Regions from separate parts of the Streptomyces sp. NPDC048197 genome, predicted to be linked through region 1. Evidence: riboswitches for the same ligand, from Rfam matches in the RefSeq annotation. Region 1 holds a riboswitch; each other region holds the start of a gene.

What was found. Region 1 has a riboswitch for cyclic di-AMP ahead of ACGF4C_RS30680 (transglycosylase family protein). Riboswitches for the same ligand answer to the same signal wherever they lie in the genome.
Region 2: it holds a riboswitch for cyclic di-AMP, as region 1 does, so the genes downstream of both, ACGF4C_RS36615 (M23 family metallopeptidase) here and ACGF4C_RS30680 (transglycosylase family protein) in region 1, are expected to answer to the same signal.
Region 3: it holds a riboswitch for cyclic di-AMP, as region 1 does, so the genes downstream of both, ACGF4C_RS03695 (M23 family metallopeptidase) here and ACGF4C_RS30680 (transglycosylase family protein) in region 1, are expected to answer to the same signal.

The regions. Positions count from the first base shown of each region.
Region 1 covers NZ_JBIDAJ010000031.1:81,685-88,213, reverse strand. The annotation lists gene ACGF4C_RS30700 (MFS transporter) at 1-256, opposite strand, end outside; gene ACGF4C_RS30695 (LysR family transcriptional regulator) at 425-1,306, shown strand; gene ACGF4C_RS30690 (cytochrome P450) at 1,384-2,727, shown strand; gene ACGF4C_RS30685 (transglycosylase family protein) at 2,978-4,021, shown strand; cyclic di-AMP (ydaO/yuaA leader) riboswitch at 4,235-4,443, shown strand; gene ACGF4C_RS30680 (transglycosylase family protein) at 4,451-5,107, shown strand; gene eno (phosphopyruvate hydratase) at 5,420-6,529, shown strand, end outside.
Region 2 covers NZ_JBIDAJ010000051.1:22,641-29,169, forward strand. The annotation lists gene ACGF4C_RS36605 (PP2C family protein-serine/threonine phosphatase) at 79-1,221, shown strand; gene ACGF4C_RS36610 (DUF2332 domain-containing protein) at 1,386-2,663, opposite strand; cyclic di-AMP (ydaO/yuaA leader) riboswitch at 2,958-3,112, shown strand; gene ACGF4C_RS36615 (M23 family metallopeptidase) at 3,124-4,518, shown strand; gene ACGF4C_RS36620 (aldo/keto reductase) at 4,665-5,624, shown strand; gene ACGF4C_RS36625 (hypothetical protein) at 5,713-6,015, opposite strand; gene ACGF4C_RS36630 (YDG/SRA domain-containing protein) at 6,140-6,529, shown strand, end outside.
Region 3 covers NZ_JBIDAJ010000002.1:116,931-123,459, forward strand. The annotation lists gene ACGF4C_RS03685 (pitrilysin family protein) at 1-295, shown strand, start outside; gene ACGF4C_RS03690 (M16 family metallopeptidase) at 331-1,713, shown strand; cyclic di-AMP (ydaO/yuaA leader) riboswitch at 1,979-2,132, shown strand; gene ACGF4C_RS03695 (M23 family metallopeptidase) at 2,145-2,945, shown strand; gene ACGF4C_RS03700 (GntR family transcriptional regulator) at 3,128-3,817, shown strand; gene ACGF4C_RS03705 (HPr family phosphocarrier protein) at 4,176-4,457, opposite strand; gene ACGF4C_RS03710 (GNAT family N-acetyltransferase) at 4,587-6,529, shown strand, end outside.

The sequences.
Region 1 (6,529 bases):
GCCGCCGCTCCACCAGGTCCCCGAGCGGAACGAGCAGCAGCAGCCCGAGGCCGTAGCCGATCTGTGCGACGGTCACCACCAGCGCGGCGGTGGACGCCGAAAGCCCCAGGTCATGGCCGATGACATCGAGCAGCGGCTGGGCGAAGTAGTTGCCCGCGACGGACAGACCGGTGGCGACGGACATCAGCAGCAGCGTGCCGCGGCCCAGCCGTCCCGGTCGGCCCTGCGCGGAGCGATGTGCGTCCTCGGCTGTCATACCTGACCTCCCCGTTCGTGCCCGCGGCCACCGTGGCGGCGGGCTTCACCCAGCGTCGGGCAGCCGGCACCGATGAGTCCAACACATCGTTTTCATCGGACCCATCTCCAATCACGATTGATCTCGGATGACGATCGGCTGCTCCCGCCGGTGGCAGGATCGGTGGGCATGGAGCTCCAGCAGATGCGCTATGTCGTGGCGGTGGCCGAAACGGGCGGGTTCACCCGGGCCGCCGAGCGGTGCCACGTCGTGCAGTCGGCCCTCAGCCACCAGATCGCCCGGCTGGAGAAGGAGCTCGGGGCGCGGCTCTTCGACCGGACCAGCCGCAGCGTCCGGCTGACCGCCGCCGGCGAGGCCTTCGTCCCCGTCGCGCGGCAGGCGCTGGCGGCGGCCGAGCGGGCCCGGGCCGAGGTGGCGGCGGCGACCGGGGAGGTGCGCGGCCGGCTGGCGGTGGGCGCGATCTCGACCGTGGCGGCCGTCGATCTCGCCCGGGAGCTGGGCGATTTCCGCCAGCGCTATCCGCAGGTGCGGGTCGGCCTGCAGATGGAGATGAGCGATCCGCTCATCGAGAAGGTGCGGGAGGGGACGCTGGACGTCGCCTTCGTCGGGCTGGTGCCCGCCGCCCGGCCGTCCGGCGTACGGGAGCGGGTGCTGGCCCGCGGCGAGCTGGTGGCCGTCGTGCCGCCGGGGCATGCACTGGCGGGGCGGGAGTGGACGACGCTGGCGCGGCTGGCGCGGGAGACCTTCGTGGACTTCACGGCGGGTTCGGCGGCCCGGCGCCAGCGCGACGAGGCGTTCCGGGCGGCCGGGCTGTCGTCGGAGGTGTCCTTCGAGGTGACCACGGTGGAGTTCCTGGCGAAGCTGGTGCGGGCGGGGCTGGGCATCGGCATGGTCCCGGAGGCCATCGCCGCCGAGCTGTCCGGGCTGCACATCGTGCGGGCGCGGCCGGCGCCGGAACGTACGGAACGGGTGGTGTGGAGCGCCCTGGGGCCGTCACCGGCGGCGGTGGCCTTTCTGGAGGGGCTGGGAGTCGATCCGGGCACGTCCTGAGGGGGACCACCGGGTGCCCCGGGGCGGGGCCGGCCGTCCGTGCGCCGGGCGTCCCCCGGGGCGGTTACGGTCAGAGGGTGCACGACAAGCCCCACCCCACCCCTACGGACCCCACGCCCGCCGACAGCGCTCCGGACCGCCCCGCCGGCTGCCCGGCGAACCGGCCGGTCCCGCCCGCGCCCGCGCTGTTCACCTGGGAGTTCGCGTCCGATCCGTATCCGGCGTACGCCTGGCTGCGGGAGTACGCGCCGGTGCACCGCACGGCGCTGCCCAGCGGGGTCGAGGCATGGCTGGTGACCCGCTACACCGAGGCGCGGCAGGCGCTGGCCGACGCCCGGCTCTCCAAGAACCCGGTGCACCACAGCGAGTCCGCGCACGGCAAGGGCAAGGTCGGCATCCCGGGCGAGCGCAGCGCCAACCTGATGACGCATCTGCTCAACATCGACCCGCCGGACCACACCCGGCTGCGCCGGCTGGTCAGCAAGGCGTTCACACCCCGTCGGGTCGCCGAGTTCGCGCCCCGGGTGCAGGAGCTGACCGATCACCTCATCGACGGGTTCGCCGGCCGCGGCGAGGCCGATCTGATCCACGAGTTCGCGTTCCCGCTGCCGATCTACGCGATCTGTGACCTGCTGGGCGTGCCGCGCGAGGACCAGGACGACTTCCGGGACTGGGCGGGCATGATGATCCGGCACGGGGGAGGGCCGCGGGGCGGGGTCGCGCGCTCGGTGAAGAAGATGCGCGGCTATCTCGCCGAGCTGATCCACCGCAAGCGGGAGGCGCTGCCGGCCGGGCCGACGCCCGGCGAGGACCTGATCTCCGGGCTGATCCGGGCCTCGGACCACGGTGAGCACCTCACCGAGAACGAGGCCGCCGCGATGGCGTTCATCCTGCTCTTCGCCGGTTTCGAGACCACCGTCAACCTCATCGGCAACGGCATCCACGCCCTGCTGGGCCACCCCGCCCAGCGCGAGCTGCTGCAGAAGTCGCTGGCGGCGGGCGACACCGGGCTGCTGACCACCGGCGTTGAGGAGCTGCTCCGCTTCGACGGCCCCGTGGAGCTGGCGACCTGGCGGTTCGCCACCGAGGAGCTGACCCTCGGCGGGCAGCGGATCGCCGAGGGCGACCCCGTCCTGGTCGTCCTGGCCGCCGCCGACCGCGACCCGGCACGCTTCCCCGAGCCGGACGTGCTCGACCTGACCCGGCGTGACAATCAGCATCTGGGCTACGGGCACGGCATCCACTACTGCCTGGGCGCCCCGCTCGCCCGGCTCGAAGGGCAGACCGCGCTCGCCACGCTGCTGACCCGGCTTCCGGACATCCGGCTTGCGGTGGAACCGGGCGAATTGCGCTGGCGCGGCGGTCTCATCATGCGCGGACTGCGGTCGCTGCCCGTGGAGTTCGCGCCCGAGCGGCCCTGACCAGCGGCGGAGGCCGATGGTGACAGAGCGTCAGGACGTGACCTGCGCGTGATCTCCGCTACACCGACTTGTGACTACCCGTGACCCCGGCTACCTTTCGATCCACGATCGACGGCTCCTCGAACACACTGCCGAGGAAGCCGCTGGATCGCGACAACTCAACCGCCGCGCGAAAGGCATCCGCATGCGTTCCGGGAACGGCCGACACCGTCGCCCCCGTCAAGCACCGGCCATCTTTGTCACGGCGGGAGTGACCGGTTCGGCACTCGCACTGCCCCTGCTCTCCGCCAGTGGCGCGCACGCCGCCGACACCGCGACCTGGGACCGGGTCGCCCAGTGCGAGAGCGGCGGCATCTGGAGCTCGGACACCGGCAACGGCTTCTACGGGGGCCTCCAGCTCACCCAGGACATGTGGGACCGGCACGGCGGCGGGGCCTACGCCTCACGGCCCGACCTCGCCAGCCGCGCCCAGCAGATCGCGGTGGCCGAGACGATCCTCGACGACCTCGGCCCGGACGCCTGGCCGAGCTGTGCGGTGAACGCCGGCCTGACGAAGGACGGCCGGGCGCCGCAGGTCGACCCGGGCGGCACCAGCGCCCCGATACCCGACCCCTCGGACGACGACGGCTCCACCGGCTCCACCGGGATGCACGACGGGACGGCCGACAACCCCGGTGGCGATGCGGGTGACGAGCCGGCCGGTGACGAGCCGTCGCAGACCACGCCGTCCCCGTCCACTCCCGCCCCCTCGGACTCCGCCGGCACCGGCGAATCGTCCCCCGGCCCCGACCGGACCTCCGGTTCGTCCGGGCCGTCCGGCGACGCGACACCCGGCGACCGGGGCGAGGACCCGTCCGGCACCCCCGGCCCCTCCGACGACGGCAGCGGCACGGGCAACGGCAGCGGCACGGACGACGGCAGCGGCCCGGGCTCCGCGGACGGCACGGCCTCCGACGGGCCGCAGGACGGGTCGCAGGGCGGTACGGGGACGGACGGCGTGCCGGGCGGTTCGGGCCGGCACCGTGGCGGCGCGGACCCGGGCGAGGACGACGGCACCGGCCGGACGGCCGGCGGGCGGCACGCCTCGCGCGGTGACGACGCGCACCGGACACCCCCGGCGGGCGGCGACGGGTACACCGTGCAGCCGGGTGACAGCCTGTCAGCGATCGCCCAGGCGCACCGGCTGCCGGGTGGCTGGCCGGCGCTCTACGACCGCAACGAGGACGTCGTCGGCTCCGACGCGGACCTGATCCAACCAGGTCAGCAGCTCGATCTCGGGCAGTCCGCGGGGTAGTTCGCCGGATTCGGCCCGCTTTGGCGAAAGTGAGACAAGCGTCTCGTTGTGGGGCGGTGGGCCCCGAAGGGTCCACCGCCGTCGCACCAGTCCCCACCTGCGGGTTTACGACCCCTCCGTGATCAAAAATGGTCAACTCGGTCCAGTTGGGGGGGGTTTGAACACCACAAGGGTTCCTGATTACGGTCATCACCGCTCGCCAAAGCGGGCCCCTTCGATCACACGCCGAATCCTGCCGGTGGTCGGAGGCAGTTGACGCGCAAGCGCCGTAGGCAGGAGCGGGGGAACCAAGGTAGGCGCCGGCCCGGCCCGTGAAAGCGGGTCAGCCGGCTTGGGGTGAAGCCCGGTGCCGATGGCACCGGCCGGGCGACTCATCAGTCCGAACCCGACAGCTCACCTCGCAGGCGTCGGTGAGGAAACGAACGAACCATGCTGATCAACAAGGGCAAGCACCGTCGTCCCTCCAAGGCCGTCCGCGTCGCCACCCTCGCCGGTGTCGCCGGTGCCGCCGTGGCCGTCCCGCTGATGGGCGCCACCTCCGCGTCCGCCGCCTCCGTCGCCACCTGGGACAAGGTCGCCCAGTGCGAGTCCGGCGGCAACTGGTCGATCAACACCGGTAACGGCTACTACGGTGGCCTGCAGTTCTCCAACTCCAGCTGGGCCGCCGCCGGCGGCACCAAGTACGCGCCGCGCGCGGACCTCGCCACCAAGTCCCAGCAGATCGCCGCCGCCGAGAAGCTCCTCGCCCTCCAGGGCCCGGGCGCCTGGTCCTGCGCCGGCGCCGGCGGCCTGACCTCCGGCGGTCCGTCCCCCGACCTGAACACCAGCGCCCCGGTGGCCAAGTCCGCGCCGGCGAAGAGCGACGCCGCCGTCAAGCGCACCCCGGCCGCCCCGAAGCACGAGAGCGCCCCGGCCGCCCCGAAGAAGAACGAGGGCCACGGCAACTACACCGTCAAGGCGGGCGACACCCTCGCCAAGATCGCCAAGGCGCACGGCACCCACTGGAAGGCCGTCTACGCGGCCAACAAGTCCGTCATCGGCGGCAACCCCAACCTGATCTTCCCGGGTCAGAAGCTCCACGTCTGAGCCGTCCCCGCACCGGGACACCCCAGCTGAGACCGGCCCCGTCCGGCGCGCCCTCCCCCCGGCGCGCCGCGGCGGGGCTTCTCCGTATCCCACCCTCGTCCCCGCCGTGATCCCCGCCGTCCGCGCCACCGCCGGCCGGCCGCTCCGCCGGACTTTCACCGCTCGGCGAACATTGCGGCAAACGCCCCATGAGCTGGGCCTTTGTGCTGCTTGTGGGGTTATTCCGTCCCACGGAGCGGGCCAAGGGCAGGCGGACGCTCCTCGGGCCGTTAGGCTCGTGCTGCAACTCCAGACACCCATGAAGGAGACAACGTGCCGTCCATCGACGTCGTCGTAGCCCGCGAAATTCTCGACTCGCGAGGTAATCCCACGGTCGAGGTCGAGGTCGGCCTCGACGACGGCAGCACCGGCCGTGCCGCCGTGCCGTCCGGCGCCTCGACCGGCGCCTTCGAGGCCATCGAGCTCCGCGACGGCGACCCCAACCGCTACCTCGGCAAGGGCGTGGAGAAGGCCGTCCTGGCCGTCATCGAGCAGATCGGCCCGGAGCTCGTCGGCTACGACGCGACCGAGCAGCGGCTGATCGACCAGGCCATGTTCGACCTGGACGCCACCGACAACAAGGGTTCGCTCGGCGCCAACGCCATCCTCGGCGTCTCCCTCGCCGTCGCGCACGCCGCCTCCGAGGCCAGCGACCTCCCGCTGTTCCGCTACCTGGGCGGCCCGAACGCGCACGTCCTGCCCGTGCCGATGATGAACATCCTGAACGGCGGCTCGCACGCCGACTCCAACGTGGACATCCAGGAGTTCATGATCGCCCCGATCGGTGCGGAGTCCTTCTCCGAGGCCCTGCGCTGGGGCGCCGAGGTCTACCACACCCTCAAGAAGGTCCTGAAGGAGCGCGGTCTGTCGACCGGCCTGGGCGACGAGGGCGGCTTCGCCCCGAACCTCGGCTCCAACCGCGAGGCCCTCGACCTCATCCTGGAAGCCATCAAGCAGGCCGGCTACGCCCCCGGCCAGGACATCGCGCTCGCCCTGGACGTCGCCGCCTCCGAGTTCTACAAGGACGGCTCGTACCAGTTCGAGGGCCAGTCCCGCTCGGCCGCCCAGATGACCGAGTACTACGAGGAGCTCGTCGACGCCTACCCGCTGGTCTCCATCGAGGACCCGCTGTTCGAGGACGACTGGGCCGGCTGGAAGGTCATCACCGACAAGCTCGGCGCCAAGGTGCAGCTGGTCGGCGACGACCTGTTCGTCACCAACCCCGAGCGCCTGGCCCGCGGCATCGAGGAGGGCTCCGCCAACGCCCTCCTGGTCAAGGTCAACCAGATCGGCTCGCTGACCGAGACCCTGGACGCCGTCGAGCTGGCCCAGCGCAACGGCTTCAAGTGCATGATGTCGCACCGCTCCGGCGAGACCGAGGAC
Region 2 (6,529 bases), on a different contig from region 1:
GCCTTGGGACGTCGAGGTGACGGCCGGCATGCCGGTACTCGTACGGCGGACGGGTGGAGCGGGGAGAGGCCGGTGCGGATGCTGCAGGGCGACGGGCCCTCCACGGGCGACGGGGAGCGCCGGGCGCGCCGGGCCCGGATGTCCCCGCTGGGCCGGAGCCTGGCCTGCTGGCTCCCCGTCGTCCTCATCGTCGGCGGCCTCGCGTTCGACATGGCGACGCCGCCCAGCTACACCGCCGCGCCCTTCTTCTCCGCCGCCCCGCTGGTGGCGGCGCCGCTCCTCTCGCTGCCCGCCACCGCCCTCACGGCCCTGGCCGCCATGGCCGGCGAGTCCCTGGTGGTGACGTACCGCAGTGCCGCCCAGGACACCCACGAGTCGGTGACCGAGATCGCGACCGTCTTCGTGGTCGCCCTGCTGGCGCTCGCCATCAACCGCGTCGTCCGGAGGTCCGACGCCCGTCTGGCCTCCGTACGGGACGTCTCGGAGGCCGCGCAGCGGGCCGTCCTGCCGGCGCCGCCCGAGCGGCTCGGCGGGCTCGCGGTCGCCGCCCGGTACGTGGGCGCGCGGGCGGACGCCCGGATCGGCGGCGATTTCTACGCCGTGCAGGACACCCCGCACGGCGTACGGCTGATCGTCGGTGACGTCCGTGGCAAGGGGCTGGAGGCGGTGGAGGCCGCCGTGGTCGTCATCGGCGCCTTCCGGGAGGCGGCGGAACAGGAGGCCACCTTGGAGGCGGTGGCCGGCCGGCTGGAGCGGGCACTGCAACGGGAGGGCGGGCGGCGCGCGGGGATCGATCAGTACGAGGGGTTCACCACCGCGGTCCTGGCCGAGATCCCGGCCGACGGGCGGCCCGTGCTGCGGGTCCTCAACCGCGGCCATCCAGCGCCTCTGCTGCTGGGCCCGGACGGCGGGTTGTGCGAGCTGATGCCCGTCGTGCCTGCGCTGCCGCTGGGGATGCGCGAGGTGGCGAGCTGGCCGGACCGTTCCGACGAGTCGTTCTTCCCGGCCGGTTCGCTGCTCGTCTTCTTCACGGACGGCGTGACCGAGGCCCGCGACCTGCGCGGCCGCTTCTACGACCCGGCCGACAAGCTCCGCGGCCGGCGCTTCCCGGACCCCGGCAGCCTCCTGGACGCCCTCATCGAGGACGTCGCCCGGCACACGGGCGGGGCCCCCGCGGACGACATGGCCCTGCTGGCGCTGCAGCGGCCGATGGGGGAGTGAGAGCTCGGCGACTCTGCGACTCGGCGACTCGACGATCCGGGCCGGTTCGCGCGGCGCACTTCTACGGCGGGCGGAAGGGCTCACAAGGGTGCGCCAGGGGCCTGGGCCTGGGCCTTGGGCCTGGCCGGGGCCAGCCGCTGCCAGGCCCAAGTCCCGGGGGCCTACTACAGCGGGCGGAAGCTCTGGCCGTGCGGGTCGGTGAGCGCGACCGGGTGCCCGTCCAGGGCGAGGGTCAGCTGCAGCGGGTCGTCCGGGCGTGGGGTGTGGTGCGCGGGCAGGGGGAGCCACGGCAGTACGGAGTGGTGCTCCTGGGAGATCCAGTGCCCGCCGCCGTCCCGCCCGTCGAGGACCGACGGTACGAGCCGGGCGAACTCCTCGCGCCGGGCGTACGGCAGATAGCTCAGCACGGAGGTGTGGAACACGACCAGCGTCGCCCCGGCCGGCGCCTCGGCCGCCAGCGCGGGCAGTTCGTCGATCAGGTCCCCGCGGACGATCCGCGGCCGCGGCACCGCCCGCACCGCGTCCACGGCCGCGGACAGCCGGGCCGCCCGCGCCTCGTCGCCGGGCCATACGAGCGACTGCAGCCAGCGCAGGTCGTCCGGCTCGGCGACCGGGTCGAGCGGTGCGAGATCGATCCCGGCCCGCCAGACGACCTCGGGCAGGCGGGTGGGGAGGTGCGACGCCCCTTGCCCTGCCGGCCCTGCCCCCGCCCCCGGCACTGGCGACGGCACCTGGCAGTGGAAGACCACGGGGCTGTCGGCCGCGCCTACTTCGGCGAGCGGGGCGTGGGCTGCCGGTCCGCCCGCTTCCCCGTACCCGTACTCGTGTCCGTGTCCGTACGCGTACCGATAGCGGTCCGGGTGCAGGCACAGCCCGGCCGAGGTGCCGACCTCCAGGAGGGCCAGCGGCTGGGGCAGCCGGGCGAGCAGCGGCAGCAGCGTGGCGCAGCGGGCCGGTTCGTTGGTCTGGGTGCCGCGGCGCATGATCACGTCCCGCACCTGGTCCCAGTGCCGGATCGTCCATTCGCGCCAGCGCCCGTACGCCGCCGCGCCGCGCGGGCCCTGCTCCGCGTGCGGGCCGTCGAGGTGGCGTACGGCGGCGAGCAGGAGCTGGGGCTGCTGCTTGTTGCCGGCCGGCAGCGAACCCGCCAGCAGCTCGCACAGCTCCTGGTCCTGGCCGATCCGGGCGCTCAACTCCTCGTGGGCGTCGGACCGGCCGCGCGCCTCGCGCCAGGAGAACTCGTGGTACCGCCGCGCCACGTCCTGGGCGTTTCCGGTCGGGATTCCGCCGTGGCCGGGACGGCCGTGACGCCCGGGGCCGGCGTTGCGGAGGCGTTCGGCGGGTCCGGGGCTCTCGGCGTATCCGGGACTTTCGAAGTGTCCGGGGCGCTCGGAGTGTCCGGGGTGCAGGGAGTGTCCAGGGCGCTCGGCGTTGACGACCATGATCCGACGTTACTGTCTTCACGTTCCGTAATGGGCAGGCACCCCTCCGCATAACAACTGACGCACAATCATCGAGAGATCGTTTAGACGCGGCACGGGGCGGTGCGGTCAACTCGCCCGATTTATGGCCATGGTGACCGGAAAACACCACGCCAAAGCTGGTGCGCGAGGCATATGGATTCCCGGGAAGGCTTGGAAAACCGTCGCGATCTCTATTACTGTCCGATAACGCAGCGCGGTCGTCCCAGCCGCCGCAAGAGGCGGCACCGTGCGCCGACGCCGAATCCCGCACGCGCTTTTCACGCACCTCCAGCACCTCGAACTGCACCAAGGGAACCGGGGAACCACCACCTTGGGGTGAATCGGACGCCTTCGCCAGAGGGTGCCCGTAGGAGACCTTCCTGCTCCGAACCCGTCAGCTAACCCGGTAGGCGAGAAGGAAGGAAAGGAGTGCGCCCCCGTGGCGTCCAACAGGCCTGTCCCCGAGGCTCCGTCCGCCTACGACTCCGACGACCGGGGCCCGGGCGCCCCGTATGCCCGGTACGCGTCAGGCGCTCCCAACGCCCCCAACGCCTTCGCGCATCCCGGCGACACCGCAGTCGCCACTGACACTGCTTTCGCCACCGACACTGCTTTTGGCACCGACGCCACTGTCGGTGCCGACACGGCTGTCGTCACCGACACCCGCTGCGCGGCGGCCGGTGAGGCGAACGGTGACGCCGACGGCCAGTGGGAGGAATGGAACCCCACCGAGGAGTCCGTCCGCCCGGTCCGCGGCAAGCACCGGGTGGCCAGGCAGCGCGGCGGTGGACTCGCCCGCGGCGGGACGGTCCTGGGCGTCGGCGTCATCGCGGCGGTCGGCGCGGGCGGGATGGCCACGGCCGAGGGCCGGCCGCCGGTGCCGATCTCGATGCCCGACCTCGGCGGAGTGGCCGACGCCGTCTCCGACCACCTCCCGGACGCCGCCTCCCTGCCCGGCGTCGGCGACCTGATATCCGACGGCGGCTCGCACACCGATGGGGGCGCGCACACCGCTTCCGCCTCCTCCGCCACCACTCCCGCCGACCCGCTCACCGGGAACGCCGGGCCGGGCTCGCCGTCCACCACCGGCACGGGCGCGGACGCGGGCGCGGGCGGGGGCGCCGGATCGAGCACGGGCACGGACTCTGGCTCCGGCTCTGACGCGGGTACGGGCTCGGGCTCTGGCGCGAACGCCGGTGAGGCGCTGCGCAGCCGCATCCTCCAGCAGGCCGACGCCCAGCAGGGCGCCGCCGAGCAGGAGACCCGCGAGGCCGCCGAGCAGGCCGCGATCAAGCAGGCCACCACGGACGCCGCCGCGGACCTGAAGGCCGCCGAGCAGGCCGCGGCCGCCAAGAAGGAGGCAGCGGCCGAGGCCAAGCGCAAGGCCGAGGAGGAGGCCCGCCGTAAGGCCGAGGCCGAACGCCTCGCCAAACTGGCGCAGAGCTTCATCACCCCGGTCTCCTCGTACACCCTCACCGCGAGCTTCGGGCAGGCCGGTGACCGCTGGGTCGCGGACCACACCGGCCAGGACTTCGCCGCCCCGACCGGCACGCCCGTCAAGGCCGTGCACTCCGGCACCATCACCCAGGCCGGCTGGGCCGGTTCGTACGGCTACCGCATCGTCCTGACCCTCGACGACGGCACCGAGCTGTGGTTCTGCCACCTGTCCTCGATGGTCAAGACCTCGGGCAAGGTCAGCACCGGCGACGTCATCGGCCGGGTCGGCGCCACGGGCAACGTCACCGGACCCCACCTCCACCTGGAGGTACGCCCCGGCGCCGGCGACCCGATAGACCCGATGCCCTGGCTGCGCGACCACGGCGTCAACGTCTGAGCACCTGACGGGCGGGGCGGGCGGCCACGGCGCGAAGGTGGCCGCCGCCCGAGGAGCGAGAAGGTCCGAGGAGCGAGAAGGTCCGAGGAACGGGAATAACTCCCGTAAGCGGGAATAGCCACTCGCCCCGCGACGCTGTCATCACCATGAGCGCGACAAGCAACAACTCCCGTACCCCCAGGGCCCTGGGCTCGCTGTCCGTCTCCCCCCTCTCCCTCGGGGGCAACGTCTTCGGCTGGACCGCCGACGAGGCCGAGTCGTTCGCCGTACTGGACGCGTACGTGGCGGGCGGCGGGAACTTCATCGACACCGCCGATGTGTACTCCGCCTGGGTGCCGGGCAACAAGGGCGGCGAATCCGAGACGGTCCTCGGCAACTGGCTGGCCGCGCGCGGCAATCGCGACGACATCGTCATCGCCACCAAGGTCGGCGCGCACCCGGACTACAAGGGTCTGTCCGCCGCCACCATCAAGTCCGCGGTCGAGGAGTCCCTCACCCGGCTCCGCACGGATTACATCGACCTCTACTACACCCACTACGACGACGAGTCCGTCGAGGTCGGTGAGTTCCTGACCGCCCTGGACGACCTCGTCCGGGCCGGCAAGGTCCGCGAGATCGGCGCCTCCAACATCTCCGCGCAGCGCCTGGAGGAGTCCCTCGCCTTCTCCGACCGCGAGGGCGTGGCCCGTTACGTGGCCCTGCAGCCGCACTACAACCTGGTCTCCCGCGACACCTACGAGGGCGAACTCGCCGACGTGGCCGCCCGCAACGGCGTGTCCGCGGTCCCGTACTACGCCCTGGCCTCCGGCTTCCTGACCGGCAAGTACCGGCCGGGTGCGGCGGTCGACAGCGCCCGGTCCGGGAAGGCTGCTCAGTACCTGGCCACCGACCGCGGCCCCCGCGTCCTGGAGGCCCTCGACACGGTCGCCGCCGCCCATGGTGCCGAGCTCGCCACCGTCGCGCTGGCCTGGCTCGCCGCCCAGCCGACGGTCGCCGCCCCGATCGCCAGCGCCCGCACGACCGCCCAGCTCGCCCCCCTCCTGGCCGTCACCGACCTCACCCTCACCGCCCCCGAACTCACCCTGCTCAACGAGGCATCGGTGTAATCCCGGACACGGGCCCGCCCCAAAGGGGAGGAGCGGGGCCCCAGGGCCCCTCTCCTCTCCCACCCGCAGCGCAACGCCGCCGGGCGCACTACCCCCGCCGGTCCACCACCGCCCAGGACGCCAGCGCCACCCCGCCCGCCACCGCGAATACCGAAGGCCAGGCCCCGATCTTCTTGGCCAACGGATGCGACCCCACAAACGCCGCCACATAGGCCCCACTCAGCGCCGCCGCCGTCTTACCACCGGCCTTGCGCTGCCACTCCCGAGCCGCCACCGCCCCCGCCGCAGCCAACGCCACACCCCCCAACGGCCGCTTCTTCGTCCACCGAGCCACCCCATAACCCCCGAGCAACCCACTCGCCGCCACCACACTGCTCGGAACGCCGGCCATGTCCACTCCACTCCTCAGAAGAGACACCAGACAAACCACAGAAGAAACAACTCCTGTGAGCCTACGCCCGGGAATGCTGCACCGACTGATGACGTAGTGATCAAGCACTTGGCAGTATGCGTGCATGGCGAAGAAGAACGCGGCGAACCCCGTGAAGTTCGGTACCCCACCGGGTGTCCACGAAGGTCAGCACTTCAAGGGGCATGCCGAGTTGCACGAGAAAGGGGTGCACCGGCAAAGCGGATTGGGGATCTCCGGAACCGCTCACCAGGGCGTCGACTCCATCGTTCTCTCCGGCGGTTACCTCGACGACGTCTACGGCGAGTCCGAGATCGTCTACACCGGCGAGGGCGGGCGCGACCGCACGACTCAGCGCATGGTGGCCGATCAGACGATGGACTCACGCGGTAACGCCGGATTGTTGCTGAACCAGGCGCTGGGGAATCCGGTACGCGTCATTCGCGGTTTGGACATCAAGCGACAGAAGGCCACCGGTGGCTATGAGTACTGCGGC
Region 3 (6,529 bases), on a different contig from region 1:
CGCCGAGGGGCCCACCCCGGAGGAGATGGAACGGGCGCAGGCCCAGCTGGAGCGCGAGTGGCTGGACCGCCTGGCGACGGTCAGCGGCCGCGCCGACGAACTGTGCCGCTTCGCCGTCCTGTTCGGCGACCCGCAGCTCGCGCTCACCGCCGTACAGCGGGTCCTGGACATCACCCCCGAGGAGGTGCAGGCGGTCGCCAAGGCCCGGCTGCGCCCCGACAACCGCGCGGTGCTCGTCTACGAGCCCACCGAGCCGGCCGGCAACGGCACCGAGGAAGGGGAGACGGAGCAGTGAGCGACGCCACCCGCCAGGATTCCGCAGGGAGCACCATGCAGTTCCACCCGCAGCCCCAGAGCGGCGCGCCCAAGCCGTGGGCCTTCCCGGCCCCCGAGCGCAGCCAACTGCCCAACGGCCTCACCCTCCTGACCAGCCACCGCCCCGGCCAGCAGGTCGTCGCGGTCGAGATCAACCTCGTCGCGCCGCTGGACGCCGAGCCCGAGGGCCTGGACGGTGTCGCCACGATCATGGCGCGCGCCCTGTCCGAGGGCACCGACAAATACGACGCGGAGGGCTTCGCCGCCGAGCTGGAGCGCTGCGGCGCCACGCTGGACGCGCACGCCGACCACCCCGGCGTACGCGTCTCCCTGGAGGTCCCGGCGTCCCGGCTGACCCGCGCGCTCGGCCTGCTCGCCGACGCGCTGCGCGCCCCCGCCTTCCCCGAGAGCGAGATCGAGCGGCTGGTCCGCAACCGCCTCGACGAGATCCCGCACGAGCTCGCCAACCCGGCCCGGCGCGCGGCGATGGCGCTCTCCAAGGAGCTGTTCCCGGCCACCGCGCGGATCTCCCGCCCCCGCCAGGGCACCGAGGAGACCGTCGCGCGGGTCGACGCCGCGGCCGTGCGCGCCTTCTACGACGCGCACGTCCGGCCCGCCACGGCCACCGCCGTGATCGTCGGTGACTTCACCGACATCGACCTGGCCGCGGCGCTCGCCGACACCCTCGGCGCCTGGACCGGTTCGACCGCCGAGCCGGTCAGGGCCACCCCGATCGCCGCGGACGACACCGGCCGCGTGGTGATCGTGGACCGCCCCGGCGCGGTCCAGACGCAGCTGCTCCTCGGCCGGATCGGCGCCGACCGGCACGACCGCGTGTGGCCGGCCCAGGTGCTCGGCACGTACTGCCTGGGCGGCACCCTCACCTCCCGGCTGGACCGCGTGCTGCGCGAGGAGAAGGGCTACACCTACGGGGTGCGTGCCTTCGGCCAGGTATTGCGCTCCACGGCTCCCACGTCCCCCGAGGGCGCCACCGGCGCGGCGTTGCTCGCCATCAGCGGCTCGGTGGACACCGCCTCCACCGGGCCCGCGCTGGAGGACCTCTGGAAGGTGCTGCGGACCCTCGCGGCAGAGGGGCTGACGGACGAGGAGCGGGACGTCGCGGTGCAGAACCTCGTCGGGGTGGCGCCGCTCAAGTACGAGACCGCGGCGGCCGTTGCGGGCACCCTCGCCGACCAGGTGGAGCAGCAGCTCCCGGACGACTATCAGGCGCAGTTGTACCTCCGGCTCGCGGAGACCGGCACGGTCGAGGCGACCGCCGCCGCCGTCAATGCCTTCCCGGTGGACCGCCTGGTGACCGTCCTGGTGGGCGACGCCGCGCAGATCACCGAGCCCGTCAAGGCGCTGGGCATCGGAGAGGTGACGGTCGTCAGCGGCTAGCCGTCTCTTGGCGCATGACGATGCGTCATGTCTTCACCGGCTCCCGTGGTGTTCGCTCACCACGGGAGCCGTTGCATGTCCGTGCGAGTCGGCCGGAGTCCGGCCGGAGCCCGTCGGTGTCCGCCGTATGTCCGGTTTGTGAGGGCTCGTTGAGCCGGAACTTGTGGCATCCCGCACAAAATCGCGGTTCCGTTTGGCTCCGCAAAGTGGCCCCGATTAGCGTCGGTCCGGCTGTTCGTCACAACTCCGCCACAACAGTGGCACCGGACAGTCATCGCCGAGTCCCCCTACGGCGCGAGCCAGGGGAGCCGGGGACCCACGTCCCTGGGGTGAATCGGGCCCCTCTCCGGAGGAGCCCGTAGGAGACCTTCCTGCTCCGAACCCGTCAGCTAACCCGGTAGGCGAGAGGGAAGGAAAGGACAAGCCAGCACATGGCGTTCACCCGTGCCACCGGGAAGCACCGCAGGGCCAGCCGCAGCGCCCGGACGACCCGCAACCTCGCCGGCATAGCCACCCTCGCCACCTCCGGCGTCGTCGGAACCCTGGCTTCGCCGGCGCTGGCCGCCACCGACGCGGCCCGCACCCAGGACACCGGTCTCACCCAGGCCGTCGTGCTCGGTGACGAACTCGCCCACCGCCTGGAGGTCCAGGCCGACGCCCAGCAGGCCGCCGCCGAGGTCGCCGCCGTGAAGGCGAAGGCCGAGGCCGAGGCCAAGAAGCGCGCGGCGGAGGCCGAGCGGCACGCCGAGGCGGCCAGGAAGAAGGCAAAGGCGGAGCGCGAGGCCAAGGAGCGGGCCGCCCGGGACGCCGAGCGCAAGCGCCTGAACGCCTTCGTCGCCCCCGTCGCGGGCTCCTACGTCTCCACCGGCTACCAGGCCTCCAGCAGCCTGTGGTCGTCCGGCAGTCACACCGGCATCGACTTCCACGCCGCCACCGGGACCTCCGTGCACGCGGTCGGCGCGGGCACCGTCGTCGAGGCCGGCTGGGGCGGCGCGTACGGCAACAACATCGTGATCAAGATGCACGACGGCACGTACACCCAGTACGGCCACCTGTCGTCGATCGGCGTCTCGGTCGGCCAGACCGTCACCCCCGGCCAGCAGATCGGCCTCTCCGGGGCCACCGGCAACGTCACCGGCCCGCATCTGCACTTCGAGGCCCGCACCGGCCCGGACTACGGCTCCGACATCGACCCGATCGCGTATCTGCGGTCGCACGGCGTCAACGTCTGAGCCGGCGTCCGACCGGTCCGCCCCACACCCTCGGCGCACGCCTCCACATGCCCCGCGCCGGCTGGCCAAAAAATATCGCCGAATACGCGGAGTCCGTCGGAAAAGCCGCGCCGGTCGAATAGAGTCTCGGAAAAGCCGCCGACCGGCGGCGTTTTCCGGGGATTACGGCGGAGGCACGATCGATGCGAGGCCATATTTCCGCGCATGCGGTGTGCACGGCGATTCGCGAGGACATCGTCTCCGGTGCACTGGCGCCGGGGAGCCGGCTGATCGAGGAGATCCTGGCGGCCCGCTACGGCGTCTCCAGAGTGCCGGTCCGCGAAGCGCTGCGCACCCTGCAGTCGGAGGGCTTCGTCACCACCCGCCACCACGCGGGCGCCTGCGTCGCCGAGCCCACCGAGCAGGAGGCCGCCGACCTGCTCGACATCCGCGCCCTGCTGGAGCCGCTGGGCGCGGCCCGCGCGGCCGCCCGGCGCACCCCCGCCCATCTGAAGGTGCTGCGCGGACTGGTACGGCTGGGCCGCGAGCGGGCCCGCCACGGCAGCCCCGCCGACCTGCGCCAACTCGACGGCTGGTTCCACGAGACGCTGGCCCAGGCGGCCGGCAGCCCCAGCCTGACCGCGCTGCTGACCCAGCTGCGCCGCAAGATCGAGTGGATGTATGCGACGGAGCCGACGCCGCGGGCCGGTGAGGCCTGGGACGACCACGGCGCGGTGCTGGACGCGGTGGCCCGGGGCGACGCGGAACGGGCCCGCGCCCTGATGGCGGCGCACATCGAGCGGTCGCTCCCGGTGTACCGGCTGCGGCGCCTCGCCGCACCCGACGTGAGCGATACGAAACGGCCCGTCAACACAGCGCGCGCCCGTTCTTAACAAGCGGGCCGTATACAAAGGGGTACGCGTTTTCCGGGGCGGCGATGGTTTCCGCCTTTGATTACTGGTTTCGGCACGTGCCTGCTTTCCGGCGCGTATACGACACCGCAGGCTTTCCGGTGCATGCCTTTCCCTCGCGTACTGGCCGCCCCGATCCATGAGAATTCCGTGGCGGTCGGCACGGCATTTGCGTGGCCGAGGGCACGGTATTTCCCAGGACCGGCCTTTCGCCGGAACGACGTTTCCCCGGACGGCCTTTCCCCGGACGGCATTTCTCCGGCACGCAGAACGGCCCCGCCGCGGCACCTTTTCAGGTCACCGTGGCGGGGCCGCCGTACGAAGGGGCGTCCCGGGGGACTCAGACCGTCTCGGGGAGCTCTTCGAGACCCTCGGCGACCAGCTTGGCCAGGCGGTCGAGCGCCACCTCGGCGCCCTCGGCGTCCGAGGCCAGCACGATCTCCTCGCCGCCCTGGGCGCCCAGGCCCAGGACCGCGAGCATGGAGGCCGCGTTGACCGGGTTGCCATCGGCCTTGGCGATCGTCATCGGGACGCCGGCGGCAGTGGCCGCCCGGACGAAGATCGATGCGGGGCGGGCGTGCAGGCCCTCGGCCCAACCGACATTGACGCGGCGCTCAGCCATGGTGTTGCCCTTCAAAGTCGTGACTGTTGTCTAGACCATTCTCTCACGCTGCCGGGACTGCTCCCAGCCCCCGACCCCGAGATTACGCGCGCCGGGCCGGTTGTCGGTGGCCGGTCGTACGCTGTCCGCATGCAGAAGCCGCCGGACCACGCATACCCGACCCACTGGGAAGCCGACGTGGTGCTGCGCGACGGCGGCACGGCGCGGATCCGCCCCATCACCCCCGACGACGCCGAGCGGCTGGTCTCCTTCTACGAGCAGGTCTCGGACGAGTCCAAGTACTACCGCTTCTTCGCGCCCTACCCGCGCCTGTCCGACCGCGATGTGCACCGCTTCACCCACCACGACTACGTCGACCGGGTCGGGCTCGCGGCCACGGTCGGCGGCGAGTTCATCGCCACCGTCCGCTACGACCGGATCAACGACCAGGGGCTGCCCGCCAAGAGCCCCGAGGACGACCAGGCCGAGGTCGCCTTCCTGGTGCAGGACGCCCATCAGGGGCGCGGAGTGGCCTCCGCCCTGCTGGAGCACGTCGCGGCCGTCGCCCGCGAGCGCGGCATCCGGCGGTTCGCCGCGGAGGTGCTGCCCGCCAACACCAAGATGATCAAAGTCTTCACGGACGCCGGGTACACCCAGAAGCGCACCTTCGAAGACGGCGTGGTGCGGCTTGAGTTCGACCTCGAACCGACCGAGCAGTCCATGGCCGTGATGCGCAGCCGCGAGCAGCGCGCCGAGGCCCGCTCGGTCCAGCGGCTGCTCGCCCCCGGCTCGGTCGCCGTCATCGGCACCGGCCGCGCCCCCGGCGGCATCGGCCGCACGGCCCTGCGCCACATCCTCGACGCCGGCTTCACCGGCCGGCTGCACGCGGTCAACCACGCCTTCCCCGACGACCTGCGGCGGCTCGACCCCGAAGGCGTGCCGGCGGTCCGCGCGCTCCGGGAGATCCCCGACCCGGTCGACCTCGCGGTCATCGCCGTCCCTGCGGAGCGCGTCCCCGAAGTGATCCGCGACTGCGGCGAACACCGCGTGCAGGGCGTGCTGATCCTCTCCTCCGGTTACGCCGAGGCGGGCCCCGAGGGCAGGGAACGGCAGCGCGCGGTGCTCCACCAGGCCCGCTCGTACGGCATGCGGCTCATCGGGCCGAACGCCTTCGGCCTGATCAACACCTCCGCCGACGTCCGGCTGAACGCCTCCCTCGCCCCGCAGATGCCCGGCGCCGGCCACATCGGCCTGTTCACCCAGTCCGGCGCTATCGGCATCGCCCTGCTCAGCGGACTGCACGCCCGCGGCCCCGGGGACGGCGGGATCGCCGGCATCTCCGCCTTCGTCTCGGCCGGCAACCGCGCCGACGTCTCCGGCAACGACCTCCTCCAGTACTGGTACGAGGACCCGGACACCGACGTCGTGATCCTCTACCTGGAGACCATCGGCAACCCCCGCAAGTTCGCCCGGCTGGCCCGGCGCACCGCCGCCGTCAAGCCGGTCGTGGTCGCCCGCGGCGCCCGGCACAACGGCACCGCCCCGCCCGGCCACGCCGTGCCCACCGTCCGCGTCCCCGACAGCACGGTCGCCGCCCTGATGCGCCAGGCCGGGGTGATCCGGGTCGACACCGTCACCGAGCTGATCGACGCCGGGCTGCTGCTGGCCTCCCAGCCGCTGCCGGCCGGCCCGCGCATCGCCATCCTCGGCAACTCCGAGTCCCTCGCCCTGCTCGCCTACGACGCCTGTCTGACCGAGCGGCTGCGGCCGTTGCGCCCCCGGGTGCTGCCCTCCGCCGCGACACCGGACGACTTCCGCGCCGCGCTCGACGAGACGCTCGCCGGCCACGGCTGCGACGCGGTGATCGTCACGGCCATTCCCTGGGTGACGGAGGAGGCCGGCGCCTCCCCGGGCGCGAGCGAGGGCACCGCGCTCGCCGCGGCCCTGCGCACGGCCGCCGCGGCCCACCCGGAGAAGCCGGTCACGGTCGTCCACCTCGCCATGGACGCCCTGGCCGAGACCCTCGCCGCCCCACCGCCTCTCCCGGACCCGGTGCCCCCGGCGGCGGACCGGCCCGCCCCGACGAGCGCCGC